Regions from separate parts of the Kribbella sp. NPDC050281 genome, predicted to be linked through region 2. Evidence: predicted binding sites of a transcription regulator. Region 2 holds the regulator's gene; each other region holds the start of a gene.
What was found. Region 2 encodes HrcA, which represses chaperone genes, less so after heat shock. Its sites were predicted from a motif close to TTGGCACTCGNNNNNNNCGAGTGCCAA; they were not measured.
Positions count from the first base shown of each region.

Region 1: the regulator HrcA is predicted to act here: its motif matches at 7,810-7,836, upstream of groES (co-chaperone GroES).
Region 3: the regulator HrcA is predicted to act here: its motif matches at 1,632-1,658, upstream of groL (chaperonin GroEL).

Region 1 covers NZ_JBFAKS010000011.1:8,803-18,222, reverse strand. The annotation lists gene AB0I34_RS13995 (hypothetical protein) at 1-195, opposite strand, end outside; gene AB0I34_RS13990 (hypothetical protein) at 336-1,223, opposite strand; gene guaB (IMP dehydrogenase) at 1,342-2,853, opposite strand; gene AB0I34_RS13980 (hypothetical protein) at 2,973-4,331, opposite strand; gene shbA (RNA polymerase sigma factor ShbA) at 4,324-4,944, opposite strand; gene AB0I34_RS13970 (GNAT family N-acetyltransferase) at 5,108-5,563, opposite strand; gene groL (chaperonin GroEL) at 5,634-7,253, opposite strand; gene groES (co-chaperone GroES) at 7,382-7,678, opposite strand; gene AB0I34_RS13955 (peptidoglycan-binding domain-containing protein) at 7,961-8,572, shown strand; gene AB0I34_RS13950 (class I SAM-dependent methyltransferase) at 8,582-9,420, shown strand, end outside.
Region 2 covers NZ_JBFAKS010000018.1:116,901-126,320, forward strand. The annotation lists gene AB0I34_RS21025 (DUF3376 domain-containing protein) at 1-1,858, shown strand, start outside; gene AB0I34_RS21030 (DUF3097 domain-containing protein) at 1,833-2,657, opposite strand; gene AB0I34_RS21035 (NCS1 family nucleobase:cation symporter-1) at 2,962-4,497, opposite strand; gene AB0I34_RS21040 (MBL fold metallo-hydrolase) at 4,615-5,385, opposite strand; gene AB0I34_RS21045 (ThuA domain-containing protein) at 5,548-6,189, shown strand; gene AB0I34_RS21050 (Gfo/Idh/MocA family oxidoreductase) at 6,174-7,277, shown strand; gene hrcA (heat-inducible transcriptional repressor HrcA) at 7,397-8,419, shown strand; gene dnaJ (molecular chaperone DnaJ) at 8,449-9,420, shown strand, end outside.
Region 3 covers NZ_JBFAKS010000011.1:46,601-56,020, reverse strand. The annotation lists gene groL (chaperonin GroEL) at 1-1,449, opposite strand, end outside; gene AB0I34_RS14160 (hypothetical protein) at 1,683-2,246, shown strand; gene AB0I34_RS14155 (MmcQ/YjbR family DNA-binding protein) at 2,243-2,584, opposite strand; gene AB0I34_RS14150 (PspC domain-containing protein) at 2,743-3,075, shown strand; gene AB0I34_RS14145 (S8 family serine peptidase) at 3,245-6,865, shown strand; gene AB0I34_RS14140 (glycerophosphodiester phosphodiesterase family protein) at 6,917-7,882, opposite strand; partial or broken gene AB0I34_RS14135 (lysoplasmalogenase family protein) at 8,001-8,168, opposite strand; gene AB0I34_RS14130 (ABC transporter ATP-binding protein) at 8,205-9,420, shown strand, end outside.

The sequences.
Region 1 (9,420 bases), on a different contig from region 2:
CGTGGTGCCGTCACCGATCCGGTCGGATCTCGTGTGCTTCTTGTAGAGGTTGTCGACGAGATGCTGGAGCTTCGTGTCCGAGACCACAGGCTTCTCCGCTGGCTCACGCTGCTCGATGTCCTTCGGCTGTTGGGTCCCACGAGATGAGCCGCTTGAGCTGCCAGTTGACGTGCGGCCTCGGGCGCCGGCGGTCATGAGGAGGATGCCGGACAGGCCTAGGGCGGTGGCGGCTTCGGTCGTGATGGCGGTGGTGATGACGCCGCCGCTGGCGAGGGCCAGGGCGCCAGGTGGGAAGAGCGCGAAGAGGGCCAGGACGGTCAGGGTGAAGCCGACGATCAGGAGTACGTCGTCCAGGGCGTCCAGGAGATGGGCGTTGAGGGCGAAGTGGTCGTCGAGTTCGGTACCGGTGAGGGGAGGTAGAGGATGATGGTGCCGATGGAGAGTGCGCCCAGTGCAACCAGGACGCGGAGGCGGGCCGCAGCCATCAGATCGCCAAGGGGTGACCTGGCGGTACGGCGTACTTCGACGATGCCCGCGATGACGCGCCAGAGGATCCATAAGAGGGCTGCGACGGCGGACCCGAGCATGAGCTTCGCGCCAAGGCCGGTGCTGAGCGACTGCTGGAGACCTGCCCGGGACGGGAAGGACCCGACGATCGCGAGGAGCAGGGCCGGGACCATCAGGGCCAACCACACGATCCCGAGCAGCACCCTGCGCTTCCAACCGATGGCCGCGACGAGGGTCTGTCGGACGCGGAGACCGCGCCATGCCTGGCGATTCCCTGCCGCCTGCATCTCGGTGACGAGTTCGCCGACGACAGCGCGAAGCGGTTCGGCCGTAGCCGGGGTGGTTCGAGCGGCGAGGAACCACAGCGATCGGCGTACGAGGATGAATCGAAGGACGATCCACGCAGTCCACGGCAGGGCCGTCAGGCTGAAACGGAAGAGGGACTGCCCACTCGGAAGCAGTACTCCGGGGACGAGAGACTTGGCCCGGTGCAACGTCCTCAGGTCGAGGGCGATCGCGATCGCGAGACCGGTAAGAGGCACCAGCCAGAGCACGTTCTCCAGCGCGCTGTTGAAGGGCTCGGCCGACGACTTCGAGTTGACCGCCACGTAGTTGTGCAGGGTGTGCAGACCGCACGCGACGCCGATCGGAAGTAGACCGAACGGCTTGGCCCAACGTCTCCCCCGGAGCAGGAGCCCGACGCCCAGGCACCGCATGCGTACACGCCCACCGCGACGGCCAGCCGGTACGCAAAGTCACCGGACCATAACTGACTGGAGGGTCAGAGGACGCAGAACAGCCCCGCACGGTTTGTGCGGGGCTGTTCGGGGTTGGTCAGTGGCCCGAGTAGTTGGGGGCTTCGACGGTCATTTGGATGTCGTGGGGGTGGGACTCCTGGAGGCCGGCTGAGGTGATGCGGACGAAGCGGCCTTTCTCCTGGAGCTCGGGGACGGTGCGGGAGCCGCAGTACCACATCGACTGGCGCAGGCCGCCGACGAGCTGGTGGGCGACGGCCGCGAGCGGGCCGCGGTACGGGACCTGGCCCTCGACTCCCTCGGCGATCAGCTTCTCGTCGCTGCCGACGTCGCTCTGGAAATAGCGGTCCTTGGAGTACGACTTGCGCAGGCCGCCGGACTGCATCGCGCCGAGCGAACCCATCCCGCGGTACGCCTTGAACTGCTTGCCGTTGATGAAGACCAGGTCGCCCGGGGACTCCTCGCAGCCGGCCAGCAGCGAACCCAGCATCACGGTGTCCGCGCCGGCGACCAGCGCCTTGGCGATGTCACCGGAGTACTGCAGGCCGCCGTCCCCGATCACCGGTACGCCGGCCGGCTTGCACGCCAGCGATGCCTCGTAGATCGCGGTGACCTGCGGTACGCCGACGCCGGACACGACCCGCGTCGTACAGATCGACCCCGGTCCGACGCCGACCTTGACGCCGTCCGCGCCCGCGTCGACCAGCGCCTGGGCGCCGGCCCGGGTCCCGACGTTGCCGCCGACGACGTCGACGCCGCGGGTGGCCGGGTCGGCCTTGAGTTTGCGGATGATCTCCAACTGGGCCTGGGAGTGACCGTGCGCGGTGTCCACGACGAGCACGTCGACGCCGGCCTCGACGAGCGTCATCGCCCGCTTGTAGGCCTCACCGAAGAAGCCGATCGCTCCACCGACCCGCAGCCGGCCCGAATCGTCCTTGGTGGACAGCGGGAACTTGTCGCGCTTGACGAAGTCCTTCAGCGTGATCAGGCCGGTCAGCTTGCCGGCGTCGTCGACCAGCGGCAGCTTCTCCACCTTGTGCTTGCTGAGCAGCGCCATCGCGTCGTCGGCGGAGATGCCCTGCCTGCCGGTGATCAGCGGCTGCTTGGTCATCACTTCGTGCACCGGCCGGGACAGGTCGTTCTCGAACCGCATGTCGCGGTTCGTCACGATGCCGACGAGTACGCCGGCGTTGTCGACCACCGGGACGCCGGAGATCCGGTACTGCGCGCAGAGCGCGTCGGCCTCGCCGATGCTGGCGCCGGGGCCGATGGTGATCGGCTGCGCGATCATGCCGGATTCGGAGCGCTTGACCAGGTCGACCTGCTGGGCCTGGTCCTCGATCGAGAGGTTGCGATGCAGGACACCGAGGCCGCCCTGGCGGGCCATGGCGATCGCCATCCGCGCCTCGGTGACGGTGTCCATCGCGCTGGACAGCAGCGGGATGTTCACCTCGATGTTGCGGCTGACCCGGGACCGGGTGCTCGCCTCGGACGGGATGACGTCGGACTCGTTGGGCTGCAGCAGCACATCGTCGAAGGTGAGGCCGAGGACGGCGAACTTGTCGGGAACTCCAGCGGGTGTGATGTCCATGGGGGAAACAGGCACCTTTGCACGGCGAGATCGGAACCCCATCCTAGCCGCGCCGCACGAGTCCCCCGAACTGCCCGGTCGCACCACCCGCCGCGGACCGGCGGCGGGTGGTGTGCGGGTCAGCTCGTCCGCGTGTTGACCACGCCCAGGATCTGCAGGACGGTCTGGTCCTCCAGCGAGCCGTGGGTGCGCTCGATGGCGGCGTGCTTGCCCTCGGCGTACTGGCCGGTGGAGTGCTTGCCCTTGGCGTAGGTCTCCTTCACGGATCCGCTCGAGACCTCGCCGCTGGAGTGCTTCGCGTCCGTAGTGGCGCTGAAGAACGTCTCGGCACTCTTCAGCTCGGCCACAACCCCGGTCGGGGTCGGCAGCACCGGCAGGACCTTCTCCAGCAGGTCGGTCAAGGCGCCGCCCGCAGGCTCCTGGTTCTCACCGGGCGCGTCGTCGCCAGGCTGGTCGGTGCTTGGCTTCTGCTCGTCACCAGGCTGCTCGGGCGCCGGGTTCGTGTCGCCCGGGACCGTCTGGCTGCCGCTGTCCGACCCGGCGTCGCCGGTGCTCGAGTCGCCCGTGCCCGTGCCGGTGTCGCCGCTCGGCGCCGTACTCGGCGGCGTCGTCGTGTCGCCGCTGTCCGTCCCGGTCTCGCCGTTGTCCGGCGGGGTCGACGGCGGGTCGGTCGGCTCCGTGGTCGGCGGCGGCGTCGTCGGGTCCGTCGGCGGCGCAGTCGGGTCCGTCGTCGGGTCCTGGGTCGGATCCGTGGTCGGGTCCGACGTGGGCGGATCCGTCGGGGCGGAGCCCGGCTCGTCGGTCTGGCCGTTGCCGTTGCCCGTCTGGTCCGGCGGCTGGGTCGTCTGCGTCGCCGGCGGCACCACCGGCTGCTGGATGATGCTCGGCAGCTCCTTCGGGAGCGGCCGGGCCAGCGGCGGGTTCACGTCGGTGGTCGCCTGCGGGAGCTGGTCGGCCGCGACGGTCTCGTCGGACTTCGCCTTCTCCTCGGCGGCCTTCTCTTCCTGCTTCTTCTGGTAGTCCTTGGCGACCTTGACGATCTTGGTCTTGTCGACCACCGGCATACCGTCGAGCTGTTCCTTCGGGAAGCTGGTCTGCGGGCGGACCGCGTCGACCATCTTCTCGATGACCTTCTCGTACGGCGACAACGGGTCGCCGGTGACCGCGGCGGCCACTCCGGAGACCGACAGCGCGGCCACGGCGGCGACACCGAGTGCCAGACCGCGGGCCGCCACCTTGCGGGCGAACGGGTCCGTCACCGGGTTCAGAGCCGCGCAGCGCGCCAGGAAGCTCTCCGGGTCGTCGATCGTCTCGACCGGCAGTTCGTCCTCCACCTCCACCGCGAGCCGTAGCTCGGCCAGCAGCTTGACGGCCGGGTCGTGCTCTCCCGCGCCGAGCGCGGTCTCCCCACCAGCGGCCAGCAGATCGAGCAGTGCGTCATCAGCGTCGATCGCGTCGAGATCGAAACGGTCAGCCATGATGCCCCTCCCCTGCTCCTCGTTCCAGCTGTGCCTCATGCCCCACAAACCCCCTGAGCGTGTTCAGCGCTCGATGTTGTGCGACCCTCACCGCCCCCGGTGTCATCCCCAGTGCCCGGCCGGTCTCCTCGGCTGACATCCCCGCTACCACCCGGAGCCGCAGGATCTCCCGCAGCTTCTCCGGCAACTTGTCCAGCAGCCCCATGATGTGCTGGACCTCCGAATGCCGGACCGCGTGCTCCTCCGGCGTCGGTGACTCGTCCGCGCCGTCCGGCAGGTCCGGCGTCGAAACGTCGGCCACCGCGAACGCGCGCTGGGCATCGGCGACCTTGCGGGCCGCGATGCCGTAGACGAAAGCCTCGAAGGGCCTCCCCTCGTCGCGGTACCGGCCGAGTGCGCCGAACACCGCGACACAAACCTCCTGCGCGACGTCGTCGACCATGTCGGCGCCGCCCGGATAGGTCCACAGCCTCGACCGCACATAGCGGTGGGCCACGGCACGCACCCTGGTGAGCAGGTCGTTCAGAGCTGTCCGATCGCCTTCGCTCGCGCGTGCGGCAAGATCTCGAAGCTCGACCCGGTCGTGGGTGTGTGGTACTTGGACCTCGGTCACCCTCGCCCCCCTCGTGTCGGACCGGTCAGCCTGACAGATGGTACGGCTCTCACCTTCCCTTGCCTAGTGGCAATTCGTGATCACAACCAGATTCTGGTCACGATCTGTCACTACTGGCCCGTACGGATCCTGTACTGCGCGATCGTCGCGCGATCCTCGTCCCTTAGCTGGGGGCGTCGAAGTGGATGAGCTCGCAGGCCTGGTCGCCACCCCAGTCGATCGGGGTGCGGCCGGTCTCCAGCCATCCGGCCCGCCGATACAGCCGCTCGGCCGGACCGCGATTGTCCACGACCTCCAAGGACAGCTTCCGCCTGAGCTCCGCCGCCGTCTTCACCGAATGGTCCAGCAACTGCCGTCCGATCCCCGCGCGGGTCGCCTTCGGATCCACGAACAACCGCTCCACGGACACGCCGTCAGGCCCGTTGGCGGTCAGCGCCACGTGCCCCACCACGCGCCCGTCGCTGACAGCCACCCAGCACCCGAGCCCGTCCTCCGGCGTCAACCACTTCCGCGCATCCGCCGGCCAGTTCACCGGGTACCCAGCCACCTCATGCACATCCCGCAACAGCCGGACGCAGATGTCCAGGTCCTGCTCGCCACGTTCTCTGATCAGCGTCACAAGCCCATCCCAACAGAACACCGCCCCGGCAGGACTGCCGGGGCGGTGCTGTGGAACTACTACCTGAGGATCAGTGACCGTGACCGTGGCCGTGACCGGCTGCGGCGGGCTCCTCTTCCTCGGGCTTGTCGACCACGAGGGTCTCGGTGGTGAGCAGCAGTGCGGCGATCGAGCCGGCGTTGGCGAGCGCGGACCGGGTCACCTTGACCGGGTCCAGCACACCCTGGGCCAGCAGGTCGCCGTACTCGCCGGTGGCGGCGTTGAAGCCGCTGCCGACCTCCAGCTCCGCGACCTTGGCGGTCACGACGTAGCCCTCGTAGCCGCCGTTCTCGGCGATCCAGCGCAGCGGCTCGACGATCGCCTTGCGGACGATCCGGACACCGGCGAGCTCGTCACCCTCGAGGTCCAGACCCTTGTCCAGGACGGCAGCCGCGTGCACGAGGGCGGAGCCGCCGCCGGCGACGATGCCCTCCTCGATCGCGGCCCGGGTCGCGGACACGGCGTCCTCGATCCGGTGCTTCTTCTCCTTCAGCTCGACCTCGGTGGCCGCGCCGACCTTGATCACGCAGACGCCACCGGCCAGCTTGGCCAGCCGCTCCTGCAGCTTCTCGCGGTCCCAGTCGGAGTCGGTGCGCTCGATCTCGGCCTTGATCTGGTTCACCCGGCCGTCGATGTCGTCGGACTTGCCGGCGCCGTCGACCACCGTGGTGTTGTCCTTGGAGACCACGATCCGGCGCGCCGAACCGAGCACCTCCAGACCGACCTGGTCCAGCTTCAGCCCGACCTCCGGAGCAACGACCTGCGCGCCGGTCAGCGCGGCCAGGTCCTCCAGCATCGCCTTGCGGCGGTCACCGAAGCCCGGCGCCTTGACGGCGACGGAGGTGAAGTTGCCGCGGATCTTGTTCACCACGAGGGTGGACAGGGCCTCGGCCTCGACGTCCTCGGCGATGATCAGCAGGGTCTTGCCGGACTGCACGACCTTCTCCAGCAGCGGCAGCAGGTCCGCGATCGCGGAGACCTTGCCCTGGTGGATCAGGATGTACGGGTCCTCCAGCACCGCTTCGCCGGCCTCGGCGTCGGTGATGAAGTACGGCGAGATGAAGCCCTTGTCGAACTGCATGCCCTCGGTGAACTCGAGCTCGGTCCCGAAGGTGTTCGACTCCTCGACGGTGATCACACCGTCCTTGCCGACCTTGTCGAACGCGTCCGCGATCAGGGCGCCGATCTCGGCGTCCCGGGCGGAGATGGTGGCGACGTGGGCCATGTCGCCCTTGTCGTCGACCGGCCGCGCAGTCTCGATCAGCTTGGCCGACACGGCCTCGACGGCCGCCTCGATGCCCTTCTTCAGGCCCATCGGGTTGACCCCGGCCGCGACGGCCCGCAGGCCCTCGTGCACCAGTGCCTGCGCCAGCACCGTCGCGGTGGTGGTGCCGTCACCGGCGATGTCGTTGGTCTTGGTGGCGACCTCCTTGGCCAACTGCGCACCAAGGTTCTCGAACGGGTCGTCCAGCTCGACCTCACGGGCGACGGTGACACCGTCGTTGGTGATGGTCGGGGCGCCCCACTTCTTGTCCAGGACGACGTAGCGGCCCTTCGGCCCCAGCGTCACCTTCACCGTGTTCGCGAGCTTGTCGACGCCGCGCTCCAGCGCGCGCCGAGCGTTCTCGTCGAACTCGAGGATCTTCGGCATGAAAAATCCAGTCCCTCTCTGAAATTCGCGCTTCGTAACAGCAGTTCCGAGCTCGCTGCCCCGGACCGACTCCGCCCCGGCGCCGGGAGGGCACCAGGGCGGTGTCAGTCAGGAACAGCGAGCGGCCGTCACTTGCTGACGACTGCGAGGATGTCGCGGGCGCCCAGGATCAGGTAGTCCTGGCCGTCGTACTTGACCTCGGTGCCGCCGTACTTGGAGTAGATGACCTTGTCGCCGACGGCGACGTCCAGCGGGACGCGGTTGCCGTTGTCGTCGATGCGGCCGGGGCCGACGGCGAGGATCTCGCCCTCCTGGGGCTTCTCCTTGGCGGTGTCCGGGATCACCAGGCCGGACTTCGTGGTCTGCTCGGCTTCGAGCGGCGCGACGAGGACGCGGTCCTCGAGCGGCTTGATCGTGACCGACACTTGCTGACCTCCACGGTCGATTTGCTTGTCTGCAGTTCAGGGTGGTCGCGCTCCCCTGCCGTCGCGGGGGTCAGAGGCCGGACCGCTGGCACCCTCGGGTGGAGAGTGCCAACACCGAATCTAGGCCGCGATTAGCACTCGGTCAACTCGAGTGCCAGACTTCCTCTGTCGGCGGAGTCTGTGACCGGCCGGGTACGGATCGTGGCCGAACGCTGGGCCTGACCCCCGTCGCCGTGCGACCGTTTCCACAGGAGGGCTTCCCACCGGGTCCGAGGAGCGACCATGGCCATCAGCTTCCCGTCTCTACCCAAGCTGTCCGGGCGCACGATAGCGGTCCTTGCCGCAGTGGTCGCAGTGGCCGCCGGAGCGGTCGCCGCCGGAGTGTCGAAGGACCAGCCGGCCACCCCGAGCGTTGGAGCTCCCGCCGCAGATCAGCCGGCGGAGCAGGCTCCGGCCGATCAGTCGACCGACGCGACCCGCACGTCCGCCGAGGCAGAGACCAAGGCCGCGGCCGCACTGCCACAGTGCCGCGCGGCCATCCTGGTGCCGGTCAACAGCAGCTGGGGCATCCCGATGCCGTCGATCTACGCGAGCAAGAGCACCACCTGCAACCTCATGTACGGCGACGACCCGAATCGCGGCTCCACCGTGTACGGCGACCCCGACACCGCCATCCAGGTCCTGCAGCGCAACCTGAACTTCTGCTACGGCACTCACCTCGCAGTCGACGGCATCTACGGCAGCAACACCCGTGCAGTGGTCAAGACGGTGCAGCGCAAGCACAAGCTCGTGGTGGACGGCATCTACGGCCCCAAGACCCGCGCGGCCATGAACTGGCGCCTCTACTCCTCTGCCACCAACAGCTGGAGCAGGAGCTGCTCGAGCCCGCTCTAAAGTTGCGGGGTGACTGTCACCGCGTTGCTGGACGGGTCGGGCACCGAGGTACTCGCTGAGGCCTGTGCGGCGTACCAGCCCGGCAAGGAGCTGCAGCTGGTCGAGAGGCTGCGGCGCAGGTACGACGCGACGCTTGTGACGATCGCGGTCACTCAGGCATCGCTGCGGCACCGGGCCGTCGCCAAGTTCGGAGCGGATGCGGCCCGGATGTACTTCACCCCGGACGGTCTGGAGCAGGCCACCAGGACCACGGTCGGCACGCACCGGGCCGCACGCATCGCAGCGGCCTTGCCGGGCAGCAGTGTGGTCGACCTGGGCTGCGGGATCGGTGGCGACCTGATCAGTGCGGCCCGCGCCGGTCTACGGGTCACCGGCGTCGAACGTGACCCGGAGACCGCAGCTACAGCCCGCGCCAACCTGGCCGCCCTCGGTCTGCCCGGTGAGGTCATGGTCGGCGACGCCGAGTCCACCGAGCTCACGCCGTACGACGTGGTGTTCGCGGACCCCGCTCGACGCGCTGATGGTCGGCGCGTGTTCGACCACAATGCCTACTCACCGCCGTGGACCTTTGTCACCGAGCTCTTGCAGCGCACTGCCTGCGTGAAGGTCGCGCCTGGCATCCCGCACGACGCCGTACCCGAGGGCGTCGAGGCGGAGTGGATCTCCGACGCCGGTGACGTGAAGGAGGCCGCGCTCTGGTCCGGGGCGCTGTACACCGGCACCCCGCGGCGGGCGACGTTGCTGCCCAGTGGCGTGAGTGTGGCGGATGCGCCCGAGGCTGAGAGCGGTCCGGTCGAGCGGTACATCTATGAGCCGGATGGTGCCGTTGTGCGGGCCGGTCTGGTGAC
Region 2 (9,420 bases):
GCTCGAGACCCCGAATCTGGCCGACTCACCGCCTCGCGTGCAGCCTGCGAACGCGGAGTCGGGTGCCTGGCTGGTGGACGGCGGCGTACTGGACAACGCACCCTTCGGTCCGGTCCTCGATGTCGTGGCCAGGCGACCGGTCGCCGGACGAGCCAGCCGCTACGTGTTGTACGTCGTACCGTCGGCCGGGATCGGGAGTGCGTCGACGGCGTTGCCGGAGGCGAAGGAGCCGAGCTGGCGGGTGGCGGCGCTGTCCGCCGTACAGTTCCCGCGCGAGGTCGACTTCCGGTCCGATGTGGAGCAGCTCGAGCGGCTGCTGCTGGAGGCGGACGCGTCCTGGTCCGACACCCAGCGGCTGTTCGATCGTTGCATGAAGCAACCAGTCGAGCGGGACCGGCTGCGGGCGGCGGCCAAGGCACTGCAGCCGACGTACTCGCGGGGCCGCGCCGCCGGCGGTGTCTGGGAGGCGGTGACGATCGCCGGCCACGACCAGTCGACCGTCCTCGACGCGGCGACCGCGCTGTCCGAGCAGGAGGTCGACGAGATCCTCGGGACCGAACACCCGTGGGTGCCCGATCCGGACGGCTCGACGGCTCCGCTGCAGAACGATGCCGAGGGCAACCCCAGTTGGCTGTGGGGGACAGGTGCGGCGGAGCGCGTCGTACGTCTGATCCTGCGGTCGCTGCGCAACCAGATCAGCGAGGCGCCGCAGGAGCAACGGGCCGAGCTGGAACGGCGACTGAAGGCGGCCAGCGATGCTCTGCTGAAAACGCAGGCTGTGCGGGACGCGCTCACCGAGCGGCTGACCGCGGTCGACCTCGACCTCAGCCCGGCCGGTGGCGCCGAGGCCGTCGCGGTCGGGCTGAAGGACATCTTCACCGACCTGCAGATCCAGCGGGCGCTGGGCGACACGTCCGCCGAGCTGATCGCGGCCGTCGGGCGGGACCTCGTCGAGACCGCCCTCGAGGTGGAGATCGTGTCGCGCTGTACGTCGGCGCGGACGCCGCAGCAGCGTAGTGCGCCGTTCCAGTTCCTCCGGCTCGGGCCGGACATCCCGCTGCCGCTGCTGGACGACCAGCCGGAAGGCTCGATCGCCAACAACCTCAAGGACCGCATCCTCTACGGGTCGCAGGTCGGGCACTTCGGCGCGTTCGGTGCGGCGGACTGGCGGCGCTGGGACTGGCTGATGGGCCGACTGCACTGTGTCGCGCACCTGGGCGCGATGCTCGGCGCCGACGAGGACTGGATTCGCGAGACGCAACGGCAGGTCCTGAAAGCGGAGGACTGGAAGGTCGAGGCGGTCGCCGAGCGCGTCCAGCGGCTGGCCCAGGACTTCCCGATGGGCGCGGGTCTCGGTGCGCTCACCACGATGCGCGACGAGCTGAACCAGTCGGACGAGGGCCGGGCGACCACGAAGGGCCTTGCGGACCGGATGGTCGACGTGTCCAGCGGACTCGGGCCGCAGGTCGGCGACTGGGTGAAGGCGATGGCGGGCCGCAAGGACAAGCCCGGTTCGTGGTTGCTGCAGTGCGCGCGCTGGTTCACCGAGCCGGCGCGGCAGTCGGTGTGGACCCGTGTGGTGCGTGGCGCCAAGGTGACGCCGGCCAAGCGCCCGTTGGTCTTCGAGCAGTGGTTGCCGGTGGCGGGCATCGTGCTTGGTGTGGTGCTGCTGGTCGTCGCCGGGCTCGTCGAGCAGAGCGCCGTACGGATCATCGCGGCAGTTCTCGCCGGAGCGGTGCTGGCGGCGACCGCCGTGCTCGGTGCCGTGACCTGGTACGTCCGGCGTGCGCGGCGGCGGATCCAGGCCTGGGTCGAACGGCGGATGCCGGAGATCAGTCCAGCGTCACGAAATCGATGAGCTCCTCGACCCGGCCGAGCAGCGCCGGGTCGAGATCGGCGAAGCTGGTCACCTTCGACAGGATGTGTTTCCAGGCCGCGGCGACATCGGCCTGATCGGTGGCCGGCCAGCCGAACGACTGCAGCACGCCCTTCTTCCAGTCCTGCCCGTGCGGGATTCGCGGCCAGGCCTTGATCCCGACCGACGACGGCTTGACCGCCTCCCAGATGTCGATGAACGGGTGCCCGACCACCAGCACGTGCCGGTTGGTCACCTGGGCCGCGATCTTCGACTCCTTCGACCCCTCGACCAGGTGGTCCACCAGAACACCGAGCCGGCGGCCCGGACCGGGCTGGAAGCGGTTGACGATTCCGGGCAGGTCGTCGACACCTTCGAGGTACTCGACCACGACGCCCTCGATCCGCAGGTCGTCGCCCCACACCTTCTCGACCAGTTCGGCGTCGTGCCGGCCCTCGACGTAGATCCGGCTGGCCCGGGCCACCTTCGCCCGGACGTTGTCCACCGCCACCGAACCGGACGCGGTCCGCGTCTTCTTCGCCGGCCCGGCCTTCTTCGGCGGCTTCAGGCTGACCGGTTTGCCGTCCAGCCAGAACCCAGGCCCGAGCGGGTACGTGCGGACCTTCCCGAACCGGTCCTCGAGATCGACCACACCGTGTTCCCAGCGCACGATCGCGCCGACGAACCCCGAGGTCGGCTCCTCGACGACCATGCCCTTCTCGATCTCGACCTCGACGGTCCGCCCGTTCTTGGGCTTGCGCCAGTCCCCACTCAGTACGTCGTTCCCATACCTGTCAGCCACCGCCCAACCGTATGCGCCCACCCCTCCCTTCCACCTCAGCCACACACCCTTTCCCCACAGACCCGCTACCGCCGTCTGGTGGGTCAGCCCAGCAGACGGGGGGTTGGCCAGGCGCGTGCCGGTGGCCAACCCACCATCTGGTGGGTCAGCCCAGCAGGCGGGGGAGGGGCCAGGCGCGTGCCGGTGGCCAACCCACCATCTGGTGGGTCAGCCCAGCAGACGGGGGAGGGGCCAGGCGCGTGCCGGTGGCCAACCCACCATCTGGTGGGTCAGCCCAGCAGACGGGGGAGGGATAGGGGGTGGGTTAGAACGTGGGAGCGGCTTGGGTTGTGGTGGGTTGGCGGGACGTGGAAGCGATCGTGAACAGGAGATAGGTGAGGAAGCCGGCGACCAGGCCGACGGCCCAGGAGTAGTCGTAGAGCGGCTTGAGGAAGGGGATCAGGCCGTCCTCCGGGAACGGGCCGGCGCCGGGGTTCGAGTACGCGCCGCCGACGGCGAGGACAGAACCGACGACGGTGGCGACGACCGCACGCCAGTTCCAGCCGGCCGAGTACCAGTAGCGGCCGCCCGGTAGGTAGAGGTCAGCGAGGTACAGGCTGGTGCGGTCGATCAGCCAGTACCCGGCGATCAGTACGCCGGCGACCGAGGCGAGCAGGCCGCCGTAGAAGGACAGCCAGACGAAGATGTAGATCGACGGGTCGGAGATCAGCCGCCACGGCTGGATCACGACGCCGATCACGCCGGTGACCAGGCCGGCGGTCCGGAAGTTCAGCCAGCGCGGGACGGCGTTGGCGAAGTCGTACGACGGGCTGACCACGTTCGCCGCCACGTTGCACGACATCGTCGCCAGGATCGCCATCACCAGGCCGATCGTCACGACCACCGGGTTCTCGAACCGGCGGGTCAACTCGACCGGGTCCCAGATCGCCGTGCCGTAGACCAGCACGGTGCCGGACGTGGTGATGATCGAGACGAGCGCGATGAACGACATCGTGGTCGGCAGGCCGATGATCTGGCCGACGACCTGCTGGCGCTGCCCCTTACCGAACCGGGTGAAGTCCGGCATGTTCAGGCTGAGCGTCGCCCAGAACGCGATCATGCCCATCAGCGACGGCGCGAAGATCTTCCAGAAGTCGGCATCCCAGCCGAGCTTCGACGGCTGCGACAGGATCGGGCCGAACCCGCCGGCCTTGACCAGGATCGCCACCATCAGCGCCAGGAACGCGACCGTGACCAGTGGCGCCGCCCAGTTCTCGAACCGCCGCAGTCCCTCGATGCCGCGCCAGATCAGCACCATCTGGAGCACCCAGAAGAACGCGAAGCTGAGCCACATCGTCCACGGGTGCCCGCCGACCGCGGACGCCTCCGTCCAGCCGTTGCCGAACAGTTCGCCGACGATCACGAAGATCGCCTGGCCGCCGATCCAGGTCTGGATGCCGAACCAGCCGCACGCGATGAACGCGCGCAACAGGGCCGGGAAGTTCGCGCCGCGGACGCCGTAGAAGGCGCGCGCGAAGACCGGGAACGGGATGCCGTACTTCGTCCCGGCGTGGCTGTTCAGCAGCAGCGGGACCAGCACGATCAGGTTCCCCAGCGTGATCGTGATGAACGCCTGCAGCCAGTTCATCCCGAGCGCGACCAGACCCGCGGCCAGCAGGTAGCTGGGGATGTTGTGCGCCATTCCCATCCACAGCGCCGCATAGTTGTACGTCGTCCAGTGCCGCTCGGGCAATCGGGTCGGCGCGAGCTCCGCGTTGGCGTACGGGCTGTCCGCGAGTACGGCGGGATCAGCCAGTTCGACTCTGCCGTCGGGATGAGTGGTCTGCTCGATCGTGGTCATGGTTGCCACCCCATCCGGTCGTGGTTCGCGCCGCACTTCGCAACAAAGTGCGGCAAACCTGACGCGGTGTCAACGGACAACTACAACTTGATCGCCCGACCCGTGCACTTGCGGTAATCAGCCGGGGCCGAGCAGGGGCAGCGTCGGGCGGCGCGGGGTGCCGAGTGCCTCGTAGCCGCGCTTGATCGCGTCCTGGAGTTTCTCGAGCGGCCACGGCCAGTCGTCGGTGTGGGCGAGAGCCTGCTCCAGCGGGGTGCCGCCGTGGTGGAGACCGGAGATGGTGTTGGCGACGGTGCCGAGGTCGCCGGCCTGGTCGCGCACGAACTCGGCGTCGACGACCGCGCCGTGACCAGGGACGACCTTCGACGAGCCGGACAGCATCCCGATCACCCGGTCGATCGTGTCCGGCCACTCCAGCGGGAACGAGTCCTCTCCGTACGACGGTGGCGCCGACTCCTCGATCAGATCGCCGACGAAGTACACGTCCGCATCCGGTACGACGACCACCACGTCGCCATCGGTGTGCGCGTTCCCCAGATGCAGCAACTCGACCCTGCGGTCACCGAGATCGACCACCCTCGCCACCGCGAAGGTCTGCGCCGTCAGTTCGGCGGCCGTCGCGGCGTTCTCGTGGGCGATGACCTCGGCCTGATCGAAGACGCTGTTCCCGGCGACGTGGTCGAAGTGCGCGTGGGTGTTGACGACCCAGCGCACCGGCTGATCGGTCAGTTCGCGGATGTGGTCCCGCAGTTCCTCGGCCTGCTCGGTCGTCGCCCGGGTGTCGATCACCAGCGCACCGTCCGCCCCGACGACCAGACCGACGTTGAGGTCCCATTCGTCGTACCGGCGGACCCAGCAACGATCGCCGACTTCGGCCCACGTACTCATGGGAGCGAGATTACTTGCCGAATACATCCCCTCCGACCACCGGTCCCGTCGCATCCAGGGGACGGAATCGCACTTGAAGGGCGGTCGGGCGGCGCCTAGTGTCACGGTGGCGGTTCGCAACGGTTCCGAACTCGGCAGCGAAACTTTCGAAGGGCGGTCGGCGTGACGACACGACGTGCACTGGTGGTCCGGGGCGGCTGGGAAGGGCACTCGCCGGTCGAGGCGACCGACCTGTTCATCCCGTTCCTGGAAGAGAACGGTTACGAGGTGACCGTCTCGGACAGCACCGAGAGCTACCTCGACCTGGACGGCACCGACCTGGTGCTGCAGTGCGTCACGATGAGCGAGATCGACGCCGACCACTTCAAGGGCCTGGAGGCCGCGATCCGCCGCGGTACCGGGTTCGCCGGCTGGCACGGCGGCATCGTCGACTCGTTCCGGGCCAACGCCGACTACAGCTTCATCACCGGCGGGCAGTTCATCTCGCACCCGCACGGCTTCACCGACTACCGCGTCGACGTCGTCGCGGAACACCCGATCGTCGAGGGCATCACCCACTTCGACGTCCACACCGAGCAGTACTACGTGCACTACGACCCGACCAACACCGTGCTCGCCACGACGACGTTCCGCTCGCATCCGGACTACCCGTGGATCGAGGGTGCCGTGATGCCGGCCGTCTGGACCCGGACCTGGGGCGCGGGCAAGGTCTTCGTCTGCACCGTCGGCCACAAGCTGGACGACCTCGAAGTACCTGAGGTGCGGACCATCGTCGAGCGGGGGCTGCTGTGGGCGAGCAAGTGACGGGCATCGGCATCGTCGGTACGGGCGTCATCTCCGGCACCTACCTCGACCACCTGGCCAAGCTGCCTGGCGTCGATGTGGTCGCGGTCGCCGACCTGGACATCAGCCGCGCGCAGGCGATCGCCGACAGCAACCCTGCCGTCCGCGCGATGTCCCCGGACGAGCTGTACGCCGCGGACGACGTCGAGATCGTGCTGAACCTGACCATCCCCGCCGCCCACGCGCCGGTGCACCAGGCCGCGCTCGAAGCCGGCAAGCACGTGTACGGCGAGAAGCCGCTGGCCGTGGACCGGGCCGAGGCGGAGCCGCTGCTCAAGTACGCCGCCGCGAACAACCTCCGTGTCGGCTGCGCGCCGGACACTGTGCTCGGCACTGGCACCCAGACCGCCCGGGCTGTCATTGACCGCGGCGACATCGGCGTACCGACGGCTGCCACTGCGTCGTTCGTCACGCCCGGGCACGAGCTGTGGCACCCGGCGCCGGAGTTCTACTACCAGCCCGGCGGTGGTCCGGTCCTCGACATGGGCCCGTACTACGTCACGAGCCTGGTGACCCTGCTCGGTCCGGTACGACGCGTCACCGCGCGGGCCGGTCAGTCGAAGCAGGAGCGGAAGATCCACACCGGTCCGCGAGCCGGCGAGACATTCCCGGTCCAGGTGCCGACGCACGTGACCGGCGTACTGGAGCACGAGTCGGGTGCGCTGACCACGGTGCTGATGTCGTTCGACATCTGGGCCACGCGGTTGCCGCGGATCGAGGTGCACGGGACCGAGGGCAGCCTGTCCGTACCCGACCCGAACGGGTTCGATGGCAAGGTCGAGATCGCTACCGCTGCCAACCGCGACTGGGCAGAGGTCCCGGTCGCCGGTGGGTACGCCGGAGCCGGCCGGGGCGTCGGGGTCGCGGACATGGCCCGGGCGGTCCGCACCGGTCAGCCGCACCGGGCCGACGGTGCACTGGCCTACCACGTGCTCGACGTACTCGAGTCCTTGCTCGAAGCGGCAGCCCAGGACCAGCCAGTGGATGTCGCGAGCACAGTCACCCGGCCCGCGCCCGTACCGTTGGGAGCGTCCCCCGAGCTTGCTTGAGACCCGTCCCACGCCGTCACGCGTCGGTGCGAGCTACTACGGCTCGGTAGACTGGCACTCGTTTCAACTGAGTGCCAAGGGTCACTGAGTCGTACGTCGAGGCGAGGGAGGTGGTGCGCGTGCTGGACGATCGCAAGCTGGATGTTCTCCGCGCCATCGTCGAGGACTACGTGGCGACCCATGAGCCGGTCGGCTCGAAGACGCTGGTGGACCGGCACAACCTCGGGGTGTCGCCGGCAACCGTGCGTAACGACATGGCTGCGCTGGAGGAGGAGGGGTACATCACCCAGCCGCATACCAGCGCCGGCCGGATCCCGACCGACGCGGGCTACCGGCTGTTCGTCGACAAGCTGAGCACGGTCAAGACGCTGTCGCCGGCGGAGAAGAAGGCGATCACCTCGTTCCTGGCCGGCGCGGTCGACCTGGACGACGTCGTACGCCGTACTGTCCGGCTGCTGGCCCAGATCACCCGCCAGGTGGCGATCGTGCAGTACCCGTCGCTCAACCGCTCCAGCGTCCGGCACATCGAGGTCGTCACGATGACCCCGCGCCGGCTGCTGCTGGTGCTGATCACCAGCACCGGCCGGGTCGAGCAGCGGATCGTCGAGCAGACGAACGACGTCGACGAGCAACTGATCGCCGACCTGCGCTCGCGGCTGAACACCGCACTCTCCGGGCAGCGGCTGACCGAGGCGACCACGTCCCTGGCCGCGGTCACCGACCTGTTCGCCCCGGCGGACCGGCCACTGGTCGCGGCGATCGTGACGACGCTGCTGGAGACGTTCACCGACGAGGTCGGCGAGCAGCGGATCGCGGTCGGCGGCGCCGCCAATCTGACCCGGTACGGCGACGACTTCGAGCGGAACGTGAAGCCGGTGCTGGAGGCGCTGGAGGAGCACGTCATTCTGCTCAAGCTGCTCGGCGAGGCCACCAACCCGCAGACCCTGACGGTCCGCATCGGGCACGAGAACCCGTTCGAGGAACTGGCCACCACCTCGGTGGTCGCGACCGGCTACGGGTCCAAGTCGGAGGCGCTGGCCACGCTCGGCATCGTCGGCCCGACCCACATGGACTATCCGAGCACGATGGGCGCCGTGAGGGCCGTCGCGCGCTACGTCAGCCAGATCTTGGCGGACACCTAAATGACTGAACCCAACCCCTGGTCTGGAGTATGAGCACCGATTACTACGCCGTCCTGGGCGTCAGCCGCGACGCGACGCCGGACGAGATCAAGAAGGCGTACCGCAAGCTGGCACGCCAGTACCACCCGGACGTGAACGACTCCGAGGACGCCCACCACAAGTTCCAGGAGATCGGCCGCGCCTTCCAGGTGCTGAGCGACCCGCAGAAGCGGCAGCTGCACGATCTCGGCGGTGACCCGTTCGCGACCGCGGGCGCCGGCCCGGGCGGCGCGGGCTTCGGCCAGGCCTTCACGTTCACCGACATCATGGACGCCTTCTTCGGCCAGACCGGCGGGGCCACCCGCGGGCCGCGGCCGCGGACCCGGCGCGGCCAGGACGCACTGATCCCGCTGCGGATCGACCTGGCCGAGGCCGCATTCGGCACCACCCGGGAGCTGAAGGTCGACACCGCCGTACTGTGCCCGACCTGTTCGGGTTCCGGTGCGGCGGCCGGCTCCGAGCCGGTCACCTGCGAGATCTGCCACGGTCGGGGCGAGGTCACCCACACCCAGCGGTCGTTCCTCGGCGAGGTCCGCACCATGCGGCCGTGCCCGAACTGCCGCGGCTTCGGTACGACGATCCCGAACCCGTGCGTCGAGTGCGCCGGCGACGGCCGGGTCCGGTCCCGCCGGACCGTCACGGTCAAGATCCCCGGTGGCGTCGACAGCGGCACCCGGGTGCAGCTGTCCGGCCAGGGCGAGGTCGGCCCCGGCGGCGGCCCGGCCGGCGACCTGTACGTCGAGATCGAGGTCGAGCCGCACGACATCTTCACCCGCAACGGCGACGACCTGCACTGCACGGTGACGCTGCCGATGACGGCGGCCGCGCTCGGCACCACGATCGACCTGCCCACGCTGGAGGGCGAGACCACGCCACTGGAGATCCGGCCCGGCACGCAGTCCGGGACGGCGATGACACTGACGGCTCGTGGTGTCCCGCGCCTGCGGCACGCGGGTCGCGGC
Region 3 (9,420 bases), on a different contig from region 2:
GTACTCGCCGGTCGCGGCGTTCAGGCCGTGTCCGGTCGGGAGGTTGCGGACCTTCTCCACCACGACGCCGCCCTCGAGGCCGGCGTTGATCGCGATCTGCTTCAGCGGGGCCTCGACGGCGTGGCGCACGATCTGCGCTCCGGTCGCCTCGTCACCCTCGAGCTCCAGCTTCTCGAACGCCGCCACGGACGCCTGCAGCAGAGCCACGCCACCACCGGCGACGATGCCCTCCTCGACGGCCGCCTTCGCGTTGCGAACGGCGTCCTCGATGCGGTGCTTGCGCTCCTTCAGCTCGACCTCGGTGGCCGCGCCGACCTTGATCACCGCAACGCCACCGGCCAGCTTGGCCAGCCGCTCCTGCAGCTTCTCGCGGTCGTAGTCGGAGTCCGACTTCTCGATCTCGGCGCGGATCTGGTTCACCCGGCCGGAGATCTGGTCGGCGTCACCCTCGCCCTCGACGATGGTCGTCTCGTCCTTGGTGACGACGATCTTGCGGGCCTGGCCGAGCAGCTCCAGGTCGACGGAGTCCAGCTTGAGGCCGACCTCCTCCGAGATGACCTCGCCACCGGTGAGGACGGCGATGTCGACCAGCATGGCCTTGCGGCGGTCACCGAAGCCCGGCGCCTTGACGGCGACGGCCTTGAAGGTGCCCTTGATCTTGTTGACGACCAGGGTGGCCAGCGCCTCGCCCTCGATGTCCTCGGCGATGATGGCCAGGGCCTTGCCGGTCTGCATGACCTTCTCCAGCACCGGGACCAGGTCCTTGATGCTCGAGATCTTGCTGTTGACGATCAGGATGTACGGGTCGTCCAGGACCGCTTCCATCCGCTCCGTGTCAGTCACGAAGTACGGCGAGATGTAGCCCTTGTCGAAGCGCATACCCTCGGTGAGCTCGAGCTCGAGGCCGAAGGTGTTGCTCTCCTCGACGGTGATGACGCCTTCCTTGCCGACCTTGTCCATCGCCTCGGCGATGATCTGGCCGACCTGGTTGTCAGCGGCCGAGATGGACGCGGTCGACGCGATCTGCTCGCGGGTCTCGACGTCCTTGGCCAGCTTGAGCAGCTGCTCGCTGACCGCCTCGGTCGCCTTCTCGATGCCCTTCTTCAGGCCCATCGGGTTGGCGCCGGCGGCGACGTTGCGCAGTCCCTCGCGGACGAGAGCCTGAGCCAGCACGGTGGCGGTGGTAGTGCCGTCACCCGCGACGTCGTCGGTCTTCTTGGCAACTTCCTTGACGAGCTCGGCCCCGATCTTCTCGTACGGGTCCTCGAGCTCGATCTCCTTGGCGATGGAGACACCGTCGTTGGTGATCGTGGGGGCGCCCCACTTCTTCTCCAGGACGACGTTGCGGCCCTTCGGGCCAAGCGTCACCTTGACGGCATCGGCGAGGGTGTTCATACCCCGCTCGAGGCCGCGGCGCGCCTCTTCGTTGAAAGAAATCAGCTTGGGCATTCTCCGCGAGTCCTCCCGCGTCGAGTCTTGGTGGTTCAGCCGGCCGGATGCCCGCGACGGACGGCACCGGCAGCGCAGCGGTCACGTCCCGCCACAGTCCCAGCACCTCATCGAGGCCGTCTTCTGTCCCACTCCACGAGCACGAGCATTATCACTCTCACCCATGGAGTGCTAACCAAGTATTAGCACTCGCCCCAAACGAGTGCAAGCCAGGTCCTCGCTACCGTATGCGCATGGTGGAGGTGCGACCGGCGGGTCCGGACTCGTGGCGGGACGTGGCAACGGTGATGGGTGAGCGCGGCGATCCGTCGCGCTGCCTGTGCCAGTATTTCCGCCTCCGCGGCCGTGCCTGGTCCGACGCCACCCCGGACGAGAATCGCCAGGGCTTGCGCTCCCAGGTGTGTCACGGTGAGCGACCACCCGGCGTCCTTGCGTACGACGGCCATACACCGATCGGCTGGTGTGCAGTCGCCCCACGCACGTCGTACCCACGGGTCGTGGCCTCACCCCACTGGCGGACGGACCACCCCGACTCGTGGGTGGTCACCTGCTTCGTCGTACCGGTCGGGAAGCGCCGGAAGGGCGTTGCGGGTGAACTGGCGGCCGGCGCCGTCGCCATGGCCCGCGAGTACGCCGCTCCGTCCGTGGAGGGCTGCGCGGTCGACACCACACTGGCCGACCGCACTCCGTCAGCGGATCTCTACCGCGGCCCGCTGTCCGTCTTCCTGGACGCCGGCTTCACCGAGGTCAGCCGCACCAGCCCGCAGTGGGTCCTGGTCCGCAAGCTCCTCGACTAGACCTTGGACTCGAGTTGGGCGACCAGGAACTTCGGTGCGGTCAGGCGCCAGGCCTCGGTGATCAACTCCTGCACCTCGTCGTCGTCAGCCGCGGCCAGGTCGATCTCCAGCCAGGCGAACCGGCCGCCCTCCCAGGAAGGTGAGTAGACCTCTGGGTTCTCCGCGACCAGCGCCTGTTGCTCCTCGCGGAGCGCCTTGAGCATCAGCCTGCTCTCGTCCTCGGACATGTAGGCGAAACCCTTCTTGCGGACCTTGAAGGCCGGCTGGCCGGCCCAGCCCTCGTGCTCCTCCGTCCCCGGCAACCCCTGCATCACCTTCAGCACCGTCTGCGCGTCCATCCCCCGACGGTAAATGCGGCCACCGACAGTCCGAACGTCCGCTGATCCGGGCCGAAAGTGGTAAGGGCCGCCGGGTCAGGGACACCGGGGTCAGGCCAGGGGTCGGGTCGGTACCGATCCTGATGTGGCGGACCGCCTCCGGGCGGGAGAGTAGAGCCATGACGAACTCCAACGCACCGTTCCAGAACCTTTCCGGCAAGGTCCTCCGCCGGTCCCAGTCCCAGCGGATGCTGTCGGGTGTCTCCGGCGGGCTCGCGGAGTACTTCAACATCGACGTGACCCTGGTCCGCCTCACCATCGTCGGCCTGACCCTGATCACCGGCGGCACCGCGCTGCTCGGCTACGCGGTCGCGTGGATCGTGATCCCCGAGGCCGACGGCAAGGCGGTCTGGCAGAACGTCCAGCAGTCCGTGAACCAGCCCAACTCCCCCGAGGCCGACATCGCCTCCCGCATCTACGACGACAACAACAGCAAGCCCCCGGCGGCGTGACCACCCCTGCGCCGTACCCCGGCGCAGCCACCCCCGGACGCAGCGCGGCAGGGTGACCACAACCACCGTCACCCTGCCGCCCTGCATCGGCGACCGACTCCCGTCATGACGAGTTCTCGCCAGCCGGATCGATTGCCGGTATCCCTCCGGGCTCCTTACGTTCCAAAGCGTGCTCCCACGACTACTTCCCGCCGTCGCCCTCGCCGGATCGCTGGCCCTCGCGCCAGTGACAGCAACCGGCAGCGCCGCGGCCGCGCCAACCGCCGCGCACGAACCGTCAGCCGCGGTCACCAGGACTGACCTGGTCACACTGGTGACCGGTGACGTCGTACGCCTCGACACCCTGGCAGACGGCAAGCAGCAAGCCACCGTCGTCACCACCGCGCCCGGCAGCTCCAACGCCGGCACCCACACCTATCTCCAGGACGGCGACGTGTACGTCGAGCCGGCCTCGGCGCTGGACCTGATGGCCGCCGGCAAACTCGACCGGCGGCTCTTCGACGTCAGCGCCCTCGTGCGCCAGGGGTACGGCGACAACGACCGGAGCACGCTTCCGCTGATCGTCTCGTACCGCACCGGCGCGACCTTCAAGGCAGTCAGCCAGCCGAAGGACGCCAAGACCGGCTTCCTCGCCGACATCCAGAAGCGGCCCGACGTCGAGAAGGTGTGGCTGGACGCCCGCACGCGGCCGGTCGGCACGCCGCTCACCAAAGGCACCAAGGACTCCGCTGCGACGAAGACCACCAGCGCGTACGACGGAACAGGTTCCCTGATCGCGGTCCTGGACACCGGCATCGACGCGTCTCACCCGGACTTCGCCGGCCGGATCGACCTGACCCGCGACTTCACCGGCGGCAACGACACCACCGATCGGTTCGGCAGTGGCACACACTCCGCGTCGCTCGCCGCCGGCAGCGGCGCCGCGTCCGACGGGCAGTACGCCGGTGCCGCCCCGGGCGCTCACCTCGCGGTCGGCAAGGTCTTCGACGACACCGGTGCCGGCTACGAGTCCTGGGCCATCGCCGGGTTGCAGTGGGCAGTGGACTCGGGGGCCGACGTCATCGACGTCAACGTCGCCGGCAGCATCACCCGTGGCGAGGATCCGCTGACCCAGGCGGTCGACGACCTCGGCCGGCAGTCCGACGCCCTGTTCGTCGTACCGACGAGCTCCAAGAGCTATGCCGAACCAGGGACGACGAACGTGGTCGCACCCGGTGCGGCTCCAGCCGCCCTCACCGTCGGCGGCACCAACCATGGCAACTGGTGGGACCGGGCGAGGCACGGCGTCATGGCAGACCGCGGGGCCATCAAGCCTGAGCTCGTCGCACCGGCGTTCGGCGTCATCGGCGCCTACCCGGGTGGCGGTTACGCGTCTGCTGCCAGCACCTCTGCCTCTGCTGCGTACGCCGCCGGTGCGGCTGCCGTCCTTCACCAGGAGCACCCGGAGTGGTCGCCGGGCTTGCTCAAGGCAACCCTTGCCTCCAGCGCCGATCCGGTCGAACGCAGCACGGCATTCACCGTGGGCGCAGGAGCGGTCGACCTCGCTCGGGCCACTGCCCAGCAGATCAGTGTCGACCAAGGCGTGGTGAGCTTCGGGCACATCACTCGGCCCTACCGCGCCGACCAACTGCGGCAGCAGAAGACGCTGACCTATCAGAACCACTCCGAGACTGCGGTGACCCTCGATCTGGCCACCGACCTGCCCGGCGTGACCGTCACACCGGCCACGACCACCATCGCGGCGGGCGCATCGGCCGACGTCACGCTGAAGCTGGATGCGACCGCACTGGTGGCCGACGAGTACAGCGGACGGGTCACCGCGACCGGTTCCGGCGTAGAGCTTGCGACGACCGTCGGCTTCGTCAAGCAGGACGACACCGTCGACGTGACCATCCGCATGCTCGACCGGAACGGCAAGCCGGCGAGCGGCCGGGCTCGCGTCGCGCCGTACCAGGAGGCCGACGGACGGTACTACGCGGAGGAGCTGCTGTTCTCACCGAACCAGAAGGAGTGGACGCTGCGGCTGCCTGAGGGCAACTACAACGTCTTCGGCCTCATCACCACACCGGACGGCTCCGGCGACACGACGTCAGAGATCAGCATCGTCGGACTGCCCAAGATGTCCGCCCACGCGCCGAACTACACCGTCACGCTCGATGCCCGCACGGCGAGGCCGATGACCCTGACGACCTCGAAGCCGTCGGCGCCGCACTCCGTCTCGGTGCGGTGGAACCGGGGCGATCCGGGCGACACCCACGCGATCTACGACGAGTGGGCGACCGACATGACCACGGGCACGCCGCTGCGGCTGTCCATGTCACCGACCGAGCGGGTGACGGATGCGGGCTTCTCGGTCATGACGACGTGGGACTCCGGCGTGCCGCTGCTGCAGGCGCGGTCCGGTGGAGGGCGGGTGAGCGCGTCGTACGCCGGAGGTCCACTCACCGACGGGAAGCGCCGGTACCGGCTGGTCGACGCCGACGCCGAACCGAAACAGGTGGCCGGTGCGGTGGCGCTGATCCAGCAGCCAGGAGACCGGTCGGTCGACGAGGTGGTCCAGCAGTTGACCGACGCCGGAGCAGTCGCTGTTGCCGTCTACCCCGTGCACACCGCGGACCTGGTTCCGCACCTCTACGGTCCCGGTGTCGTGACGATGGCGCTGTCGCGGTCCGACGGTCTCGAGTTGCGGTCCGAAGCCCGCAGCCCGTGGGCGTGGATGGAGCTGACCGAGACACCGCGTTCGCCGTACGCGTACGACGTGAGCTTCGTCGAGAAGGGTCAGGTCGGGCGCGATCTGTCCTACCGCTCGTCCGACCTGGCGACGGTCACGACCCGGATCTACTCCTCCGGGACCGGCGAAGCGGGAGCCGGCTGGGTCCTGAACCAGCACTCGGACACGTCCTGCGGCTGTTCCACGTCGCCTGTCGAGGACTGGGTTCCGACGACCGGTTACACGCGGACCCAGTACGTGACGGCCGACCGGGACGTGAAGGCGACGACGGCCTGGGAGTTCTACGCCAAGAAGACCCTCGTCCGGCCGCGGGAGTTCCCGACGTACCGTCCGGGTGAGCACGCCGATCTGGAGTTCCTCAAGGCGCCGTACTCACCTGGGGTCGCAGCCGGCGCCCGGAACGACAGCCAGGGCACCACCAACCGGCGGGGCGACGTCATCGACTTCGACTACGCGCCGTTCACCGACGCCGCCGGGAACTGGGCGCGGTCGCTGCCTGGCACCTCGGTGAACACCACGCTGTACGCCGACGACACCGAGGTCTACAACAGCGGCTTCACGGTCGGCAACGTGCCGGTCCCGGCAACCTCCAGCCGCTATCGGCTCGTGTCCGACGTGGCCAACAACCGCAGTGTCGTCGGACTGACGACCAACGCCCACACCGAGTGGACGTTCGGTTCGACAACCGTCGCAGCGGGCAGCAAGGTCCTACCGCTGCTCGACGTCGACTACACCGACGTCACCGACGCCCGCTCCGGCCACACCGCCCTCGACCTCGCCAACACCGCACGCCTCGGTCAGCGCGTCTCGCTCAACCTGTCGGTCGGCCACCAGCCCGGCGCCACCGCAGACCCGATCCGCTCCCTGACCGTCGAAGTCTCCACCGACGAGGGCGCCACCTGGCAACCCACCTCGATCCGCAACCTCCACAACGGCCGCTACCAGGCCACCTACACCCACCCCCACAAGGGCCAGTCCGTATCCCTACGCATCCACTCCACCGACACCGACAACAACGCCATCACCCAGACCCTCACCAACGCCTACAACCTCCGCTGACCCCCGACCAGGCGGCAGGGTGAGAGCCCCCACCCTGCCGCCTCCCCTTTGTTAGACGTTCAACGCCGTTTGTTTGAGGGTGGCGGTGGCTATGTCGGGGTGGTCGGCGAAGACGCCTTGGATGCCCAGGGTGGCGAAGCGGCAGAGTTCGGCGGGGAGGTCGAGGGCCGTGGGGAGGAAGCGGCGTTCGGCCCGGAAGGTCCAGATCTGGACGTTCAGGCCGAGGCGGTGGGACTGGTCGACCAGTCGGGTCGGCTCACCCAGGTTGCCCGCCGCGGTGCGCGGGATGACCAGATCCTTGTGCGGCGCCAGCACCTGCGCGTACGTCGACACCTCGCGCAGCCCAGCCGGCTCGATCAGGTCCGCGAAGGTGCGGCCGTCGCCAGTACGGCGGAAGTCGTTCGGGGCACCGTCTGCATCTACCAGTTGCACCAGCGGCACCCGGGTCATCACCGACAACCGCCGCAGGCTGGTCGGCTCGAAGGACTGCACCATGATCTCGTCGTCGCGCAGCCGCAGGGCCAGGATCCGCTCGGTCAGCAGCTCCTCCAGCGGCAGTCCGAGCCGCCGGAAGTACGCCGGGTGCTTGATCTCCGGGATCACGCCGATCGGTCGTCCGTACCGGAGCGACTCCTCCCGGGCCAGCGCCACCACGTCGTCGAAGGTGGGGATCTCCTCGTGCCCGTCGTACGCCGTGTTGGCCGCGCGCAGCTCGGGCATCCGCTCCCGCGTCCGCAGTGTCCGCAGCTCGTCGTAGGTGAAGTCCTCCACGAACCAGCCGGTGACGGCGGTCCCGTCGACGATCTTGGTGATCCTCCGGTCCGCGAACACCGGGTGGTCCGCGACGTCCGTCGTACCGGAGATCTCGTTCTCGTGCCGGCAGACCAGGACGCCGTCGAGAGTGGCGACCAGGTCGGGTTCCAGATAGTCGGCCCCCTGGGCCGCAGCCAGGCGGTACGCCGCCGGCGTGTGTTCCGGGCGGTAGCCACTCGCTCCCCGATGCGCGATCACCAGCATGAATCCAGGACAGGCGGCGGACATGGCCCGTCGGGAACTCGTTGCCCAACGCAAGGTGAAGGTCTTTCGATGCGCGGGCAGATACGAAAGCCGCACCGACCGTCACCAATTGAGCGAGCAGGAGCGCCAGCGCACCGGCCCAGAAGACGATGTACGCCGCGAGCACAACAGGCGACCGGTGCGTCGTACGGCGGGTGAACAGCACGATGTAGCAGACATGTGCCACGCCGAACACGGCCTTACCCGGCAGTCGCCCGCGGGGTTCACAGACGCGATTAATTCGCATGCGGCTGTCGGTGGTGACGCCTAGCCTGAAAGCGCTATGAGACAACTTCCTGTCGCTGATCCGGGCGTCCCCGATCACCGCTCGCCGACCCGTTATCTGTGGTGGGTCGCGCGCGGTCAGTCCCGCACGCTCGCGGGCGGTATGGCGTTCGGCATCCTCTGGATGGGCGCGCAGGCGTTCATCCCGGCGATTCTCGGCCTCGCGATCGACGAGGGCATCGCGGCGGGCGACGGCAAGCGGCTGCTGCAGTGGACCGCGGTGCTGTTCGTGGTCGGCGTGGTGCAGGCTCTGGCCGGCATCATGCGGCACCGGTTCGCGGTGACGAACTGGCTGACCGCCGCGTACCGCACGGTCCAGGTGATCACCCGGAAGTCCGCCGACCTCGGCGCGACGCTGCCGAAGCATCTGGCCACCGGTGAGGTGGTCAGCATCGGCGCCGGCGACCTGTCCTACATCGGCAACCTGATGGAGATCTCGGCCCGTTTCACCGGCTCGATCGTCGCGTTCGTCGTGGTCGCGTCGATCCTGCTGTCCTCGTCGACCACGCTCGGCCTGGTGGTGCTGATCGGCGTACCGGTGATGCTGTTCTGCCTCGGCCCGATGCTGCGGCCGCTGCACAAGCGGCAGTCCGCGCAACGTGAGGCGGTCGGCGAGCTGAACTCGTTGGGCTCCGACATCGTGGCCGGTCTGCGGGTGCTGCGCGGCATCGGCGGTGAGGACTCCTTCTCGCGCCGGTATCGCGGCGAGTCGCAGCAGGTCCGGCAGGCCGGTGTGCGGGTCGCGCGGATCCAGTCCGTGCTGGACGCCGCGCAGGTTCTGCTGCCGGGCATCTTCGTCGTGCTCGTGGTCGGCCTCGGCGCGCACTTCGCGCTGCGCGGCGACCTCAGTGCGGGCTCGCTGGTCGCCTTCTACGGCTATGCGACGTTCCTCGTGCTGCCGCTGCGCACCGCGACCGAGTTCGCCAACCAGCTGATGCGCGGTCTGGTCGCGGCGGGACGGGTGATCCGAGTGCTGGAACTGCGGTCCGACATCACCGAGCCGAAGACGGCGGTGCACCTGCCCGACCACGGCGACTTGGTCGACCCGGTGTCCGGCATCCGCGCCCGCGACGGCCTGCTCACCGCGATCGTCTCCGCCGAGGCGGACAGCAACGGCGAGCTGGCCGACCGCCTCGGCCGGTACGACGACACCAGCGAGGTCCGGTACGGCGGGGTCACCCTGGCCAGTGCGACGCGCGAGGACGTGCGTGCGC